2 regions of the Paenibacillus sp. JSM ZJ436 genome follow, and region 1 is predicted to be linked to the other one. Evidence: riboswitches for the same ligand, from Rfam matches in the RefSeq annotation. Region 1 holds a riboswitch; the other holds the start of a gene.
The links. A riboswitch is a leader RNA that binds a small molecule or an ion and turns the genes downstream of it on or off. The one in region 1 is predicted to bind ZMP and ZTP.
Positions count from the first base shown of each region.

Region 2: another riboswitch for ZMP and ZTP. It lies ahead of purT (formate-dependent phosphoribosylglycinamide formyltransferase); the one in region 1 lies ahead of rpiB (ribose 5-phosphate isomerase B).

Region 1 is NZ_JBISEO010000005.1:72,328-80,306, reverse strand. It holds gene prfA (peptide chain release factor 1) at 1-173, shown strand, start outside; gene prmC (peptide chain release factor N(5)-glutamine methyltransferase) at 199-1,068, shown strand; gene ACH6EH_RS08495 (FtsW/RodA/SpoVE family cell cycle protein) at 1,209-2,411, shown strand; gene spoIIR (stage II sporulation protein R) at 2,651-3,340, shown strand; gene ACH6EH_RS08485 (L-threonylcarbamoyladenylate synthase) at 3,558-4,724, shown strand; gene ACH6EH_RS08480 (hypothetical protein) at 4,700-4,972, opposite strand; gene ACH6EH_RS08475 (manganese efflux pump MntP) at 4,992-5,552, shown strand; gene ACH6EH_RS08470 (low molecular weight protein arginine phosphatase) at 5,597-6,181, shown strand; ZMP/ZTP riboswitch at 6,325-6,407, shown strand; gene rpiB (ribose 5-phosphate isomerase B) at 6,525-6,980, shown strand; gene ACH6EH_RS08460 (TIGR01440 family protein) at 7,102-7,695, shown strand; gene glyA (serine hydroxymethyltransferase) at 7,754-7,979, shown strand, end outside.
Region 2 is NZ_JBISEO010000001.1:454,478-462,456, forward strand. It holds gene ACH6EH_RS02265 (stalk domain-containing protein) at 1-1,766, opposite strand, end outside; gene ACH6EH_RS02270 (hypothetical protein) at 1,875-2,315, opposite strand; gene purT (formate-dependent phosphoribosylglycinamide formyltransferase) at 2,500-3,663, opposite strand; ZMP/ZTP riboswitch at 3,740-3,820, opposite strand; gene ACH6EH_RS02280 (YebC/PmpR family DNA-binding transcriptional regulator) at 3,926-4,648, opposite strand; gene bshB2 (bacillithiol biosynthesis deacetylase BshB2) at 4,687-5,346, opposite strand; gene ACH6EH_RS02290 (YojF family protein) at 5,369-5,713, opposite strand; gene ACH6EH_RS02295 (SDR family NAD(P)-dependent oxidoreductase) at 5,821-6,585, opposite strand; gene ACH6EH_RS02300 (CDP-alcohol phosphatidyltransferase family protein) at 6,634-7,227, opposite strand; gene ACH6EH_RS02305 (ABC transporter ATP-binding protein) at 7,243-7,979, opposite strand, start outside.

The DNA of each region.
Region 1 (7,979 bases):
GAGACCGCAGTGAGCGGATCCGGACCTATAACTTCCCGCAAAGCCGCGTCACAGATCATCGGATTGGCTTGACGGTACACAAGCTGGATCAGATCATGAACGGTGAAATTGAGGAAATCGTTTCAGCCCTGACGATTGCAGAGCAGGCAGAAATGATGGATAAAGGAGAATAACGCTTTGGAGCGACAAAGGTTCAGCATGACGCCGGAGCAGACGATACGGGAAGCCTTTGTAGAGGCTTCTTCTTTTTTAAGGGCCCATGAAGTGATGGAGCCGCAGCGCAATGCCCAGCTGCTGCTGGAGCATGTGCTGGGGCTGTCGGGAACGTCTTATTACGTAGCCTTGGGAGATCCTTTTCCTGCCGAGAAGCAGGGAGAGCTGGAGGAAGGGATCACCCGGAAGGCACAGGGAGTCCCGGCTCAGTATATTACAGGGGTACAGGAGTTTTACGGCCGGGAATTTAAGGTGTCGCCCGCCGTGCTGATTCCCCGCCCTGAAACCGAGCTGCTGGTGGAGGCGGTGCTGCAGTACGGACAGAAGCTTGCGGCCGGTCCCGGCGGCGAGCTGAATGTGGTGGATATCGGAACCGGCAGCGGTGCTATAGCCGTAACCCTGGCGCTGGAATCGCCCCGCTGGCGTGTGCTCGCCAGCGATATTTCCCCGGCGGCCCTGAACACTGCCGAAGAGAATGCCCGGAAATGCGGCGCTCGGGTAGATTTCCGCCAAGGGAACCTGCTGGAGCCGTTCAGCGGACTTATGATTCACATTCTCGTCTCCAATCCTCCTTATATACCGGCACGGGATATAGAGGAGCTGCAGCCGGAGGTCAGGGACCATGAGCCGCGCACTGCACTGGATGGCGGCCCCGACGGGCTGGACCCATACCGGGCTATGATGGAGCAGCTTCAGCTGCTGCAGGCGCCGCCGCGCCTTATAGCTCTGGAGCTGGGCATGGGCCAGGCGCCGGAGGTGGCGGAGCTGCTGCGCCGTGCCGGGCACTGGCAGGATATTGTGACCGTCAAGGACCTGGCAGGCATTGAGCGCCATGTGCTTGGGGTGGGGCGCTAGCTGCAAGTGTGCAGTCAAGGAGTCCATCACGAGCGCTGGCATTGTACTGCGGGAAGGTTTTCTTTTACAATAGATGGAGGATATGAACTTGAAAATGGAAACACTAAAGAGCTTGCCCGGCTCTTGCATGGAGGGATGACATGCTGAATAAGCTTAAAAAAATCGACTACCTCATCGTCACCGCCCTGGTAGGGATGATGATCGTCAGCATTACGTCTATATACAGCGTCACTAAAGATACAGCGGATATGGACGGAAGCCATCTGACGATGATGGCTTACTATGTCGTCGCGTTTATTGCATTTTTCGGCATGAGCCTGCTGGATTACCGGCTGCTTCACAAATACGCCCTGTATATTTATTTGGGCGGCATCGGCATCCTGGTATTTACGCTATTTTTCGGGAAGACGATTAATGGCGCCCAGGGCTGGCTGGATCTCGGGATTGTGAACCTGCAGCCGGCAGAGATGTTCAAGCTCATTCTTATTATTTTTGTCACTCATGTGCTCATTATCAGAAACAAGCCGGAGCTTTCCTTTATCAAGGATATTATTCCGATCGGCCTGCTGACCTTCATTCCGTTCGCGCTCGTCATGATTCAGAATGACCTGGGGAATGCACTGGCGTATGTGGTCATTCTGCTTGGCCTGCTGTGGATCGGAAACGTCAAGGTGACTCATGCGCTGATCGGCCTGGTGCTGGTGGCAGGGACGGCTTTTGGCGGGATTCAGGCCTACATTCATTATCATGATCAGATTGAGGAGTTCTTGGGCAAGGGCTCCCGTGCGCACTGGATGGACCGGATCGATCCCTGGCTGATGGCCTCCAGTGTGGATACGTCCGGCGCAGGCTGGCATACGTATAATGCCAAGCTGGCTATTGCGAGCGGCGGGATGAACGGGGAAGGCTTTATGCAGGGGACGTCGGTTCAGTCGGGTCGCGTGCCTTATACGTATTCGGATTCGATTTTTGTGCAAATTGCGGAGGAGTACGGGTTTGTCGGGTCCTCGGTCGTCCTGCTGCTGTATTTCATTCTCATCCACCGGATGATTCTGATCGCGCTGGAAAGCCGGGAGCGGGCAGGTCCGTTCATGATCGTTGGTATTGTGTCGATGCTGCTCTATCAGATTTTCGAGAACATCGGGATGTTTATCGGGCTGATGCCGCTGACAGGCATTACGCTGCCGTTCATTAGCTACGGCGGAACGTCGCTCGTGATCAGCATGGCTTCCCTGGGCGTGGCCATGAGCGTCAAGCTGCACGGGCAGGACATCGAGGAGGATTTCCCCGAGCCCAAAACCTACCGCACCCAGGCGGCGCGGATTCGTCCGCAGAACCGTTGATGTCAGTCCAGCAGGGCGTGGCGGGGTGCCACCCTGCCTGGTTGGCAGCAGGATGAGTTTGGCGGGGATGCTCAAGATGAGATGAACCATAAAGATTCCAAAGCTGAAGGCCCCCGTGCGGGGCTTTTTTGGATGGAGAAGAAGTCTATCAAAAAATCATAGACCGCCACGTTTATCTCTCAAAGCTGCCGGACATACTGGTAGTATCATAGAGTTATCGTAAGAGAGGCGGCTGTCCAATGCAATCATCCCATCCATCCCATGATCCACTGCGTACTGCAGTCAAGCAAATTGTCGTGCTGTTATCCATCTTGTTTCTGGTTGTCATGTCCTGGGAGGAGCAGCGCATTGATGCTGCTGTCACGGAAGGCGCCATCCCGGAGGAGTCCATTCGGCTCCGCATTCTTGCTCATTCCGACGCCCCGGAGGACCAGCTGGTGAAGCAGGACATTCGTGACGCTGTCGTAATGCAGATGAAGAGCTGGGTAGGTGAGCTGGCACCGGAGAGCCTGGAGCAGGCGAAGGCGATGACGAGAAATCACTTGCCGGAGATCGAGGCGCTGGTTGCACAGGAGCTGGCTGTACGGGGCATCACGTATGCTTACCAGGTGGAGCTGGGCGAGGTCCCTTTTCCGACCAAAATGTACGGAAGAGTGATTTATCCCGCAGGTGATTACGAGGCGGTTCGCATTACACTGGGATCCGGCAAGGGCAAGAACTGGTGGTGCGTGCTGTTTCCGCCGCTGTGCTTCATCGGGGACAATGGAGATGTGAGTGCGCCAAAGGAGGCTGCAGGAACACGCACGGCTTCTGCCGAGCCCGCTCCGTCTGAGACGGCAGAGGCAGAGGCGAGTGCGCCGGAGGTACGGTTCTTCCTCTTGGACCTGCTGGCGTCGCTGTGGAGCTGGGTTAGCGGACTGTTTAAGTAGGGTGGAATATGATACACTTTCTAGCAAAAGAGTGCTTGTTCTCTTCAGCGCCGCCACTACCGCTTGTCAAGCGGCGGGGAGCGCTCAGGGTTGGAAGCACTTTTTGTGATTGAATTCGAAGAGAAAGCTTGGGATATAGATGAAGCATGAGAAATGGCAAGATGCAGCAAAAGAAAGACAGCCGCTGACAGGCGGCAAGCGTGCAACGAAGCTGTGGATGCTGGGCGGAAGCGCCCTTGATGGGGCTGAGGCTGAAGGGGGCGCTGCGGCTTTGTTCCATGCGGATTCCCGCAGACTGTCAGCTGGAAGCAGGAGAGGGCCGGAGGAGATCCTCGGCAGTGCGGATGCACCCGACACTTGTGCTCTGCAGGAAGCAGGAGCTGTGCTGGCGGCAGGCGGAACCGTCGCTTTTCCGACGGAAACGGTGTACGGGCTCGGCGCGGATGCGCGCAGCACGGCTGCGGTGGAGCAGATTTTTGCCGCGAAGGGACGGCCTTCGGACAATCCGCTCATCGTACACATTGCAGATCCGGCACAGCTGCAGGAGCTGGTGACCGGCGTGAATGACACCGAGCGGCGTCTGATGGCGCAGTTCTGGCCCGGCCCGCTGACGCTGGTGCTGCCGGTGAAGCCCGGCGCGGTATCGCCGCGGGTGACGGCCGGGCTGGATACGGTCGCCGTGCGGATGCCGGATCATCCGGCGGCGCTGGCGCTGATCCGCGCCTCCGGCTGTCCGCTGGCCGCGCCGAGCGCGAACCGCTCGGGCCGTCCCAGCCCGACGCTGGCCGCGCATGTGCTGGAGGACCTGTCGGGGGCCATCGACGGTGTGCTCGACGGCGGACCGGCAGGCGTCGGCGTCGAATCGACAGTCGTGCAGGCCGCCCCGGACGGCGCCGTTACGGTGCTTCGCCCCGGCGGCGTCACCGAAGAGCAGCTTGCCGGCATTGCGGCAAGCGTGCGGCGCGACCCGGCGCTGGCGCACGCCGGGGGCACAGACAGCCCGGCGCCCCGCTCGCCGGGCATGAAGTACACGCACTATGCGCCTCAGGGCGCGCTGTGCGTGGTCACCGGGCGGACGGCAGCTGCCGTGTCCGCCCGCATCCAGGCCGAGCTGGACGCGGCCCGCACGCGCGGGGAGAAGACCGGTGTGCTGTCGTTCGACGAGCACATCGGCTTCTACCGCGCGGACGTTGCCGTCTCGCTCGGCAGCTTGGCCGCGCCAGAGGAAGCGGCACGGCGGCTGTACGCCGGCCTGCGGCAATTCGATGAGGCCGGCGCGGCCTTCCTCCTGGCGGAAGCCTGCCCGGAGGAAGGCCTCGGTGCCGCAGTGATGAACCGGCTCCTGAAGGCGGCGGGGCATCACATCATAGATGCCGACGCCTGATCAGCGGGACGCGCTGTCCCCGCCCCGGCCCTGGCCTTCTCGCGCCCGCGATGCTTAACGCGCCCCCAGCGCTGCCCCGCCCCTAGCCTTCCCGCGCCCGCGATGCTTAACGCGCCCCCAGCGCTGTCCCGGCCCTGGCCTCCCGCGCCCGCGATGCTCAACGCGCCTACAGCACCGCCTCGGCCCTGGCCTTCCCGCGCCCGCGCGGAATGATTTCCTCCTTGTCCGCATATGGTGTACAAGACCATAGGACTTGGAGGAAAGCGCATGCTGGAGACATCTGTCCAGACCGGGCAGCTGGCCGCGATCTTGATGATGGCCGTGGCCCTGGGGCTGGATGCTTTTTCGCTGGGCATCGGAGTCGGCATGAGGGGGGTACGCCTTCGGCATGTTCTGGCTATCGGGCTCATGACGGCACTGTTTCATATGCTGATGCCTCTGCTGGGGCTCATCTTCGGCCGATATGTCGGCGCTCTGCTGGGCGAGATTACGGGGATTGCAGCGGGAGGGCTGCTCGTGCTGCTGGGCGGACATATGATCTGGAACTCTTTTCAACAGGGGGAATCCCGTCCCGTGAACCATACGACCCTGCTAGGGATGCTTCTATTTTCTTTGAGCGTCAGCATCGACTCCTTCTCGGTCGGAGTCTCCCTGGGGATGTTCAACAGCCACGCGGCATTGATCGTCAATGCCTTCGGTATTGTCGGCGGGCTGATGTCCATCTGCGGCCTGCTGCTGGGGCGGAAGGCGGCAAGCCGCCTAGGGGAATACGGCGAGCTGGCAGGGGGCGCGATTTTGCTTCTGTTTGGCTTGATGTTTATCTTTTGATACAATAACCGCAGATCTTTACAGGCGACAGGAGGCGAGAAGCCGTGACTAATATTTTATTTCTGTGCACAGGCAATACGTGCCGCAGCCCCATGGCGGAAGGCATGCTGCGCAAGCTGGCGGCCGGAAGGTCCATGAAGCTTGAGGTACGCTCTGCCGGGGTAGCTGCCGTGGAGGGCATGCCGATTTCACGTCACGCCCAGGCGGTGCTGCGGGATCAGAGCATTGAGGGGGAATTCACCTCGAAGCCGCTCAGCCGGGAGCTGGTAGCATGGGCAGATTTGATTCTGACACTGACTCAGTCCCACAAGCAGTTCGCGATTTCCCGGTTTCCGGAGGCAGCAGACAAGGTGCATACGCTGAAGGAGTTTGCCGGAGCGGATGAGCAGGTCATGCAGGATCTGCAGGAGCTGGACCGGCTCTATGTATCGGCAGAGCTGGCCCGTTCGCTCGGCGGTGCCCAGTCCAGCCAGGAACGGGAGCGCTTGATCGAGCTGCGCCAGCGGATTCCGAGCTTTGATATCTCGGATCCTTACGGCGGCTCGCTGGAGGACTATGAGGCGACGGCGGCCGAGATCCGGACCGCGCTGTTCCGCCTGCTGGACAAGCTGGAGGGAGAAGCGCGCTGAGGCTGGCTTTAGAGAGCCGGTTTTTTGCAGTCTTTCATCCTGCTGTTTATCGGAATGAGGGACGGCTGCACATCGACGTAAATGGTCCAAATGTCTCCCTTGCTTTTGGGGATGTTTTGATTTAAGATGAAGTGGAAAAAGTGAGATTCCGATGTAACTGGCGACGAAGTGGAGTAAACCACGATGGAGCATCGGAGACATACGGCCGGTCGCCTGGGCAAAGAGCATTTGTGCACGCTATGCGTGTGCAGACTGCTCTTTTTTCGTCTTTTGGCCAGACCATGGGTTATACTATAACTAGTATTTGAACCAGAGGATGAAATCACGAGGAGGTTTTTCAATCATGAGAATCGCATTGGGTACGGATCACGCCGGGATACGCTTGAAGGAAGAGATGATCAAGGTCATTCAGGAGCTGGGGCATGAGGTTGAGGATTTAAGCTGCGGCTGTGAGACGTCTGTGGATTATCCGGATTATGCTCTGCCCGTCTGCGAGCGGGTCATCGCCGGTGAAGCTGACCGGGGCATTCTGATTTGCGGAACGGGGATCGGCATGAGCATTGCAGCGAACAAGGTGCCGGGCATCCGCTGCGCATTGACCCATGATGTATTCTCCGCCAAAGCGACGCGGGAGCATAACGACAGCAATGTGCTGGCACTGGGCGAGCGTGTCGTGGGGCCGGGGCTGGCTGCGGAGATCGTAACAGCCTGGCTGAACACGGAATTCAGCCAAGGTGAGCGCCACATCGGGCGTGTAAGCAAGATTAAGGCCATTGAAGATCGGTATCTGAAAGCCTAATCCCAGGAGCCTGGAGCTTGGTGCTTCGGGGGAAGCCGAGGCTGCGGTCCTTCTAGGGATACGGCTCAACTTGGCATAAGAACACTTCCATACAATATACAGGCGGGAGGCGGTCCACTGGATGGAGCATGGGGCAGAAGTGAGAGACATGAGCTTGAAGGAGCAGACGGCGCAGGTATTGAGAGAGCTGGCGGAAGCAGCCGGTCTCAGGTCGGGCAAGGTGCTGGTGGTCGGCACAAGCACGAGTGAAGCGGCGGGCCGGCGGATCGGCACAAGCGGCGCCCTGGACATCGCGGAGCAGCTGCTTCAAGGTATTCAAGAGGTGCAGCAGGAGCTGGGCTTTGATACGGTCTATCAGTGCTGCGAGCATCTCAACCGCGCGCTGGTTATGGAGCGGGAGGTGCTGGAGCGGCTGTCCTTGAATGAGGTTGCAGCGATTCCCGTCCCTAAAGCCGGCGGCTCGATGGCCGCGGCCGCTTACCGCAGCTTTCGGCAGCCGTGCCTGGCGGAGCATGTCGCGGCAGATGCGGGGCTCGATATTGGCGAGACGCTGATTGGCATGCATCTGAGGCATGTCGCGGTGCCCTTCCGCCCTTCGCGCCGCAGCATCGGCGAGGCGAGAGTAACTGCGGCATTTACCCGCCCGAAGCTGATCGGCGGCGAACGCGCCGTGTACAGGCTGGAGAACGAGAGCGGAGCCGGTTTTTGTGATTGATGACGTTATTTACCTTACTTTTATATAAATACTATGTAGATTCAGGGAGGAAATAATTATGATGGAACATTTGCGCAAGGCCGACCCGGCTGTACTGGAAGCCATGAATCTGGAGCTTTCCCGCCAGCGCAGCAACATTGAGCTGATTGCATCAGAGAACATTGTCAGCGAGGCTGTTATGGAAGCTATGGGCTCCGTGCTGACGAACAAATACGCGGAAGGCCTGCCGGGCAAGCGCTACTACGGCGGCTGTGAGCGTGTAGATATTGTTGAGGATCTGGCGC
Region 2 (7,979 bases), on a different contig from region 1:
CGGGTCGAGTTCGGGTACGTTCCGCGATTATGCACGCCGTCTTTGTCAAGCAGTGGAAGCTCCTTCCACACCTTCAGCGGTTCAGCCTTCTCATCAATCATGATGACGTCAAACTGAATCGGAAGGTCACTGTAAAGATCTGCAAAAAGCGAAATAACATCACCCTGCTTCATCCGCGTCTGGCTCAGCTCGGTCATGACCAGTCGGCTTTCCCCTGGCGCCAGCGTGATCGCAGACTGCTTGGAGCCATTCTGCATCGATTCAAAATAGTACAATACAGATTTCTTTCCGGCTGCCGTGGCAATATAGGTCGGTCCGGCAAAGCCCAGATTTTCTGTGTTTATCACAGCTGGAGATGCATTATTGTTCGTAGCAACCACATACATTTTGACATTTTTATTTACGTTGTTTACATGATGAATCATGAAACGCATGTCCCCGGAGGCCGTCTCGCGATAGACATTGCCGAGCTCATTCACGGTTTCGGGGCTGTTGCTGCGGATCAAGGTGCTTGGCTCGTCCAAATACTTATAGAGAATTCGGTCACGGCCTGTCACTTCAGATCCATTAAACGTAAACTTCTCTCCGGCCGGAATAAACAGCTTATTGAAATCATCCTCTGCATACAGCGTTTCACCTGTAATGTTGATGATTCGGGTCGCCGTTGTGCTTACCCCTTGCTGGTCAGTCACGGTCAAATTAATCGTCTTGGGGCCCGGTGTGAAAAAAGCATATGCATTATTGTCCCATTGCACAGACTTGATGCCTTCATCATCGTAGCTCTGGTCAGTGTATGTAATCCACTCGCCCATTTTATATTCTGCTTTATCGGTTGTAAATGCGGCCACTGGAGGCTGATTCGGCTTCAGAACCTTTACTGTCTGAGTGGCTGGTTCACTCCAGGCTCCACTGGCATCCTGAACATAATACGTTACCACGTAATCTCCAGGCTGGCTAAACACGTCCTGCCGCCCCTCCCAGCGCTCATTCACGATCGGAAGCCCTGTAGGAGACGTGGCTTGCGTGTTGTAGGTTACTAGCGTCTCACCCGCATAAATCTCCTTCGGTCCTATTGTAAATGCTGCTACAGGCTTCTGCTCCAGATTCATAATGATGCGCTTGCCGATGTTATCCACTTGGTACTTCAGAATGAGCGCTTGTGTTATGGACGTCAGCGGAACCATGAAGGTTCCTTTGGTCTGATACGATGCCCCTTTCATTGACTTTACGACACCATTCACCGTGTAGCTGGCGCTGTCTGTCTTGAAGCGCAGCTCGGTATCCCCCTTCAGAATCACGGTTTCCTTCGTCTTGGCTTCATAGCGGAGCTTGAAACCAACACGGTCAACCAGCGTCCGGATCGGAACATAAGAAATACCTTTATTGACCAGCAATGGCTGCGGCGCTTGATACACCTGTCCGCCTAGCTCAAGCTTTGTACTATTATAATAAAAAATGAGTTCGTTCATGGACACCGGCGATGGCGCAGGCTCCGATTCCGGGCTGTTTCCAGCTCCTTCTTCTGCTTCTTCTGCATCTTCTGTACCTTGCCCTGGTACAACGTCCTTGTCCGCTTCTACTTCTTCCACTTCTCCTTGAATAACTTCTAGCTGTCCGTCCTTCTCACTCTGCGGTGCTTCATAGACTTCGCCGGTCACTGTGCCGGGTACGGGTCCCGTACTTACAGACTCAGCTCCTGCAGGAAGAACTGCAGCAGCCTGTACGACGACCAGCAAAGCGAATATCGTTAACTTTTTCAAATTCATACCTGTGCTCCCTTAAGTTTCTCGTTTTATTTTTCCAGCTCCCTAGTATTAAACGCACACTTTGGTAAAAAGTTCTTGTCTAAATGGTTAAAACCTCGCCACAGATCTTTATTTTCTGCGAACAAAGAAGATTAGAGCCATACTTATGACAGTCTGAAGCACCCAGAAAAGACTCGCAAGCAGGATCGTCATCGACATTTGAAACCAATGCTGAATCATTAATCCTCCCAACCATCCACCAAGCATACCTAACGCGCCGTACACAAATAGGGATACAATAATTGTGATGAAATGCCTTTGTTTTTGACGTAAGGTATGAAGAATTCTCGCAATGGTCATATCTGCTAGAAGCGATAATGGCAGAAGGAATAATAGAGTGAACGGAAGAAAGAAGACGTAACCGGCTGCAAATATATAACCGGTGGATGAGCTGACCTCATGACTTGGCTGGATCTCAAAGGATCTTTGAAGCGTAAAGAAGAACGAGACCATGGCCGGTGTCAAAAAAGCCGCAAGCACTTTACCAAAAGCATTCAATGTGTACCTCATAACCCCACTCCCTTTTGTACTTCATCCTTGTGCAAGCCGCAATTTATAGGAATGGAAACAATATACCATAGATTCTCAGTATTGTGAATTAAATCACTTGATGAAGGTATGAAATACATGAAGGGGTTTATCAACAAAACAAGCGTGCTGCCTCATGATGAGATCGCACGCTTGTTTGGCTTTATCATTCAGAAGGTACAATTTGCATAGCATCCAAGGCTTGCTTGGCGTGAGTTCTGGCCTGCTCTACGCTGTCCGCCGCAGACAATGCGACAGCCATCCGGCGACCGATCTTGGTCACCGGCTTGCCGAAGATCCGAACCTGGGTACGAGGCACAGCAAGGGCCTTCTCGACGCCAGTCACTTCATAGTGCTCCAGCTCGACCGCAGCCTTCAGCGGCCGACTGGCGCCAGGCGTAATCAGCTCAATCTCAGGGATCGGGTAGCCCAGAATCGCCCGGACATGAAGTGCAAACTCCGATAGATTCTGGGTAACCAGGGTCACAAGTCCAGTATCATGAGGCCTTGGGGAAACTTCACTGAAGTAAACCCGGTCCTTGGCTAGAAACAGCTCGACCCCAAATAAGCCGTAACCGCCAAGCTCATCAGTGATAGCCTGAGCAATTCTTTTGGCCTCGGCAAGCTGGTCTTCACTCATGGCATGAGGCTGCCAGGATTCAATATAATCGCCGCTTTCCTGAATATGTCCGATTGGTGGACAGAAGACGGTTCCACTGACCGAGCGAACGGTTAACAGTGTAATCTCAGATTCAAACGGGATAAATTCCTCAATAATGACTCTTCCGTTCTGCACACGGCCGCCTTCCATCGCCATATTCCAGCAGGACTGAATGTCTTCTTCACGGCGGCATACACTTTGTCCTTTACCTGAAGAGCTCATGAGCGGCTTGATCACGCAAGGATAGCCGGTTGACTTGACCGCAGCATCAAATTCTTCGTATGTGTCGGCAAACTGATACCCTGCCGTAGGCAGACCCAGCTTCTCGGCAGCCAGACGCCGAATGCCTTCACGGTCCATGGTCAGCCTTGCTGCACGCGCCGTCGGAATCACGCGGTGTCCTTCCGCCTCCAACTTTTCCAGCTCGTGGGTGGCCAGGGCCTCAATCTCCGGAACGATCAAATCCGGCTTCTCTTCCTCAATGATCTGACGCAGCCGGGACGCATCCATCATATCAATCACATAGTGCCGATGAGCCACCTGCATGGCAGGTGCATGGCCATACCGGTCTACCGCCACCGTCTCAACACCTAAACGCTGTGCCTCCAGAATAACCTCTTTGCCCAGCTCCCCAGAGCCAAGCAGCATCATTTTGCGGGTCTTTAACATGGTAATCTCCTCGCTTTGTCGAAATGATCCGGCAGAACCGAAATTACAAAAAAGAGGCAAGGAGAAAGACACTCCTTACCTCTGCCCAGGCGTACGGCGATATCCACGATGATGCTCCCCCATGGTTTCCCATGCTACGCCAGTTACATCTCCGTGCTGAATTATAGTTCTATCATACGTATTTTAGAGTCATCCCGCAACTATTAAGACAACTGACTCCTATTCTTTGTATAATTGTTCTACTCAAAAAGTGAGTTCATGCTTACTCCTCGTCATACTCCACGTTGTGGTATACCTGCTGCACATCCTCCAGATCCTCAAGCGCATCGATCAGCTTCTCGAATTGTGGAATGGAATCCTCGGGCAGGCTGACATAGGTTTGAGGCAGCATGCTCAATTCAGCAACCGTAAATTCAGTAACGCCGGCTTGCTTCAGCGCCTCCTGGACCTCGTGATACTGATCCGGCTCTGCGTAAATAATGACGACATCATCCTCTTCCACGATGTCACGCACTTCGATGTCGGCCTCCATCATAAGCTCGAACACCTCGTCCAGCGATTTACCGGTCATACCAAACACGGCCGTGGAGTCGAACATATAAGCTACCGATCCGCTGACGCCCATATTGCCGCCATTCTTGTTAAATGCAGAGCGGACATCTGATGCCGTCCGGTTCACGTTATTCGTCAGCGTATCGACAATGACCATAGCGCCGTTGGGACCGAAGCCCTCATAACGAAGCTCTGTGTACGTTTCTTCGCCGCTGCCCTTTGCTTTATCCAATGCCCGATCAATAATGGCTTTAGGCACGTTATAGGTTTTGGCCCGCTCCAGAACGACCTTCAGCGCTCGGTTCGACTCTGGGTCCGGCTCACCCTTCTTTGCAGCCACATAAATTTCTACGCCGAATTTCGCATAAATCCGGCTCGTATTTGCATCCTTAGAGGCTTTCTTTTCCTTAATATTATTCCATTTGCGACCCATACCGCTCCCGCTTTCTCTATGAATTTAAATCTGTTAGATTACCCTTCAAAAGGGTAGGTCCAAAAGCTTTCCACACCAAATCGCAGAACCATATCTTCTCGGGACAGCTTCTTGTCGCCCACGAGCTCCGGGGCTTGAAACTGCGAACGATGTGCTGTAATCGATTGGATCTTCTGATCTATATATTCCTCAACATCCTGATATACATCAGGCTCTCCAATGTAATCCCGACAGCCGTTGGAGAATGCAAGGCAATGCACCTCGGGGCGCTCATCCTTCGGCAGTCTCTGAATCGTCCGGATAACAGAAGCCCCTGTAGCATCATGATCCGGATGAACGCTGTATCCGGGATAGAAGGTAATCACCAGCGATGGCTTTACCTCATCCAAAAGCTTCTTCATTTCACCGTCGATCACTTCCGGCTCTTCAAATTCCACCATCTTATCATGGAAGCCCAGCATTCTTACATCCTGTATTCCGATCGCCTTACAGGAATCCTCCAGCTCCAGCTTACGAATGGCCGGAAGCGTAATCCGATTGGCAAAGGGAGGCACCCCCATGTTCCGGCCCATTTCGCCAAGCGTAAGACAGGCATAGGTGACCTGCCAGCCCTCGTGAATTAGCTTCGCCAATGTCCCGGAAGTGCCGAAGGCTTCATCGTCCGGGTGCGGAAATACAACCAGGACCCTTTTTGTCATCATGTCGTTCATCTCCTGTTCCTTAAAAAGGCTCCTGGCTGAGCTGCAATGCAACTACCAGTTTGCCCTGCGTATCATGGCCTGCCAAAATCAGGCGTTCTTTATCGCTCTCCTCAAAGTGCGTGAGTCCTTCCGCGTAAACCCAGCCCTCTTCGGTCTTCAAGCCAACCCGGTAGGGTCCTGCTCCAGAAATTTTTCCACTGGAATAGCACACCTTGGCATTGGTTATAAAATTAGCCGCAGGATGTCGGGAGCTGTCCACATGCGCAGCATATGCACCTGTAGTCAGCTCCAGATGGACGTAAAGTTCCTGATCCTGCAGCTTGTTCAGCATCTGCTGTACTTCTGATAAATTAATAAGCTCCATGGTACCCTCCGGCTCAAGTAAGTTAGTTCATGTTCAAGTGCGAATATGACTATTCTATCACATTTAAGCCGAGATGAAAAAAGGTTCAGGACGCCTCCTTGGAATGACTAAATGGCCGGCATGACGTTACCGCCGCAGACGGGAATGTACGCGCCTGTCGTAAAAGAAGCCAGATCTGATGCAAGAAAAGCCACCATATTGGCAATTTCCTGATCCGTACCCCGGCGCCGCAGGGGAACCTGCTGCTCATAAGAGGCGTTATGCTCTGTGCCTTGATCCCGATCCCGGTCACTGACCGTCCATCCCGGGGCGACCTGATTGACCGTAATCCCCTGCTCCCCGACCTCCTTCGCCAGTACGCGATAGACGCCGTCCATCCCTCTTTTTCCAGCGGTGTACGCTGATTGGTTCGGGAAATTCTGCATGGAGCATTCCGTATTGATCCCGATAAACCTTCCGTAACCTCTCTCGGCCATGGAAGGAATAAAGGCTTTGGCAAGATAAACGCTCTGCATCACACAGCTGTCGAACTGACTCTGATAATCACGGGGATCCTGCTCTAGAACCGAGGTCCAGGCGTACTGCTCGACAGCATTGGCAACCGTAATATCTGGAAGCCTGCCCAGACTGGCTTGAATCTGCTCCTTCATCTGCATCACGGATTCCTGACTCGTAATATCTCCTTGAACGATCATTGCTTTTCTTCCGGTCTGCAGAACCTCCTGAAGCAGCTGATTCGCTTTCTCCGCATTACTCCGGTAATGAATGACGATATCAGCTCCGCACTCCGCGAGTGTAGAAATCATTACCCGACCGAGCTGGCCCGTACCCCCAGTGACCAGAGCCATTTTTCCTGTCAAATCAATACGCATATTTCCCTCTCCCTTACATGTGAAATAGAATGCCGCCGTGCTAGCTTTTTAAGCCCCATGGCGCTTCAACCAGGTGTACACATCCCACAGATGCTTGATCGCAGTAAGCACTAACAGGCTAAAAAAGATCCAGGCCGCGGCAAACGCCACCGAAGAAAACAGCATCATCACGGTAAAAAAAGCAAAGGATTCCGTCCGCTCCAAGATCCCGGGGTTATAATGAAACCCTTTTATGCCTGAATTCTCAATCACATTTCCTGTCACCAAAAAGGTTGTCACCACGACCAGAATTCCAGCCAGGCTCAAAATTAACGGTGCATTTGCACCGGGATACGCTAGAACCAGGGCGGACATCATCGCCCCTTCAACGATACGATCAAACACAATATCCAGCACATTGCCCCATTTGGAGGGCTTGGTCATGCGTGCAATGGTTCCATCCACAGCATCCAGATAGCCGGAAAGCCATAACATCACAACAGCGGCAGCCGGATAGCCAGCCAGGAACACGGCGGCACTGCCGACTCCGAGCGTCATTGCGATCCAGCTGACCGCATTCGCCGACAGGCCGGCTTTGTGAAGGACGATGGCGCCCCAATGAATGATCGGCTGAACGGTATTTCTAGCATAAGAGTCCAGCATTTTCTCCCCTCCTTCTTACATGGGAAAGCACCACAGCTCATCCCGATTGTATTGAATGCCTAATCGCTGACCGGGAACATGCTGCACCAGTCCGGGCAGCTTCATCACCAGGTGCTCGTCTTGAGCCTCCAGCTCCAGCAGCGTATGGTCTCCTCGAAAAGAAACACGCCGCACCTCTCCCTGCACCGGAGATGAAGAATCCAGAATCAGCCATTCGGATCTTAATGCAGCCTGAACCGGTCCATCACGTAATGAAGCCAGTGAGGGATGAAGCGGCAGCTCTCCAAACAGGGTACGCACCCGGCTTCCCAGCTTGATCCCTCTCAGCCTGTTGTCCATCCCCATAAATGCCGCTGCCCACGGGCTTGCCGGACGATAGTAAAGATCCTCCAAGGTCCCGTACTGCTCTCGCTTCCCCTGATTCACCAGGAGAAACCGGTCGCCCAGCGTCATGGCCTCTTCCCGGTCATGCGTCACCATGATCATTGGAACCTCACGCGTACGCTTGAGATCTGCAAGCCAGCTGCCCATCTGCCTGCGAAGCAGCGGGTCCAGCTGGCTGAATGGCTCATCGAGCAGCAGCAGCTCCGGCTCAATGATCAATGACCGGGCCAGCGCTGCGCGCTGCTCTTGGCCACCGGATAATGAAGACAAGGACCGCGAGTAAAAGCCCGCAAGTCCCACCTCCGCCAAGAGCTGCTCCGCTTTGGCTTTTCTTTCCTTCGGCTTTACGCCCTTCAGCTTTAATCCGA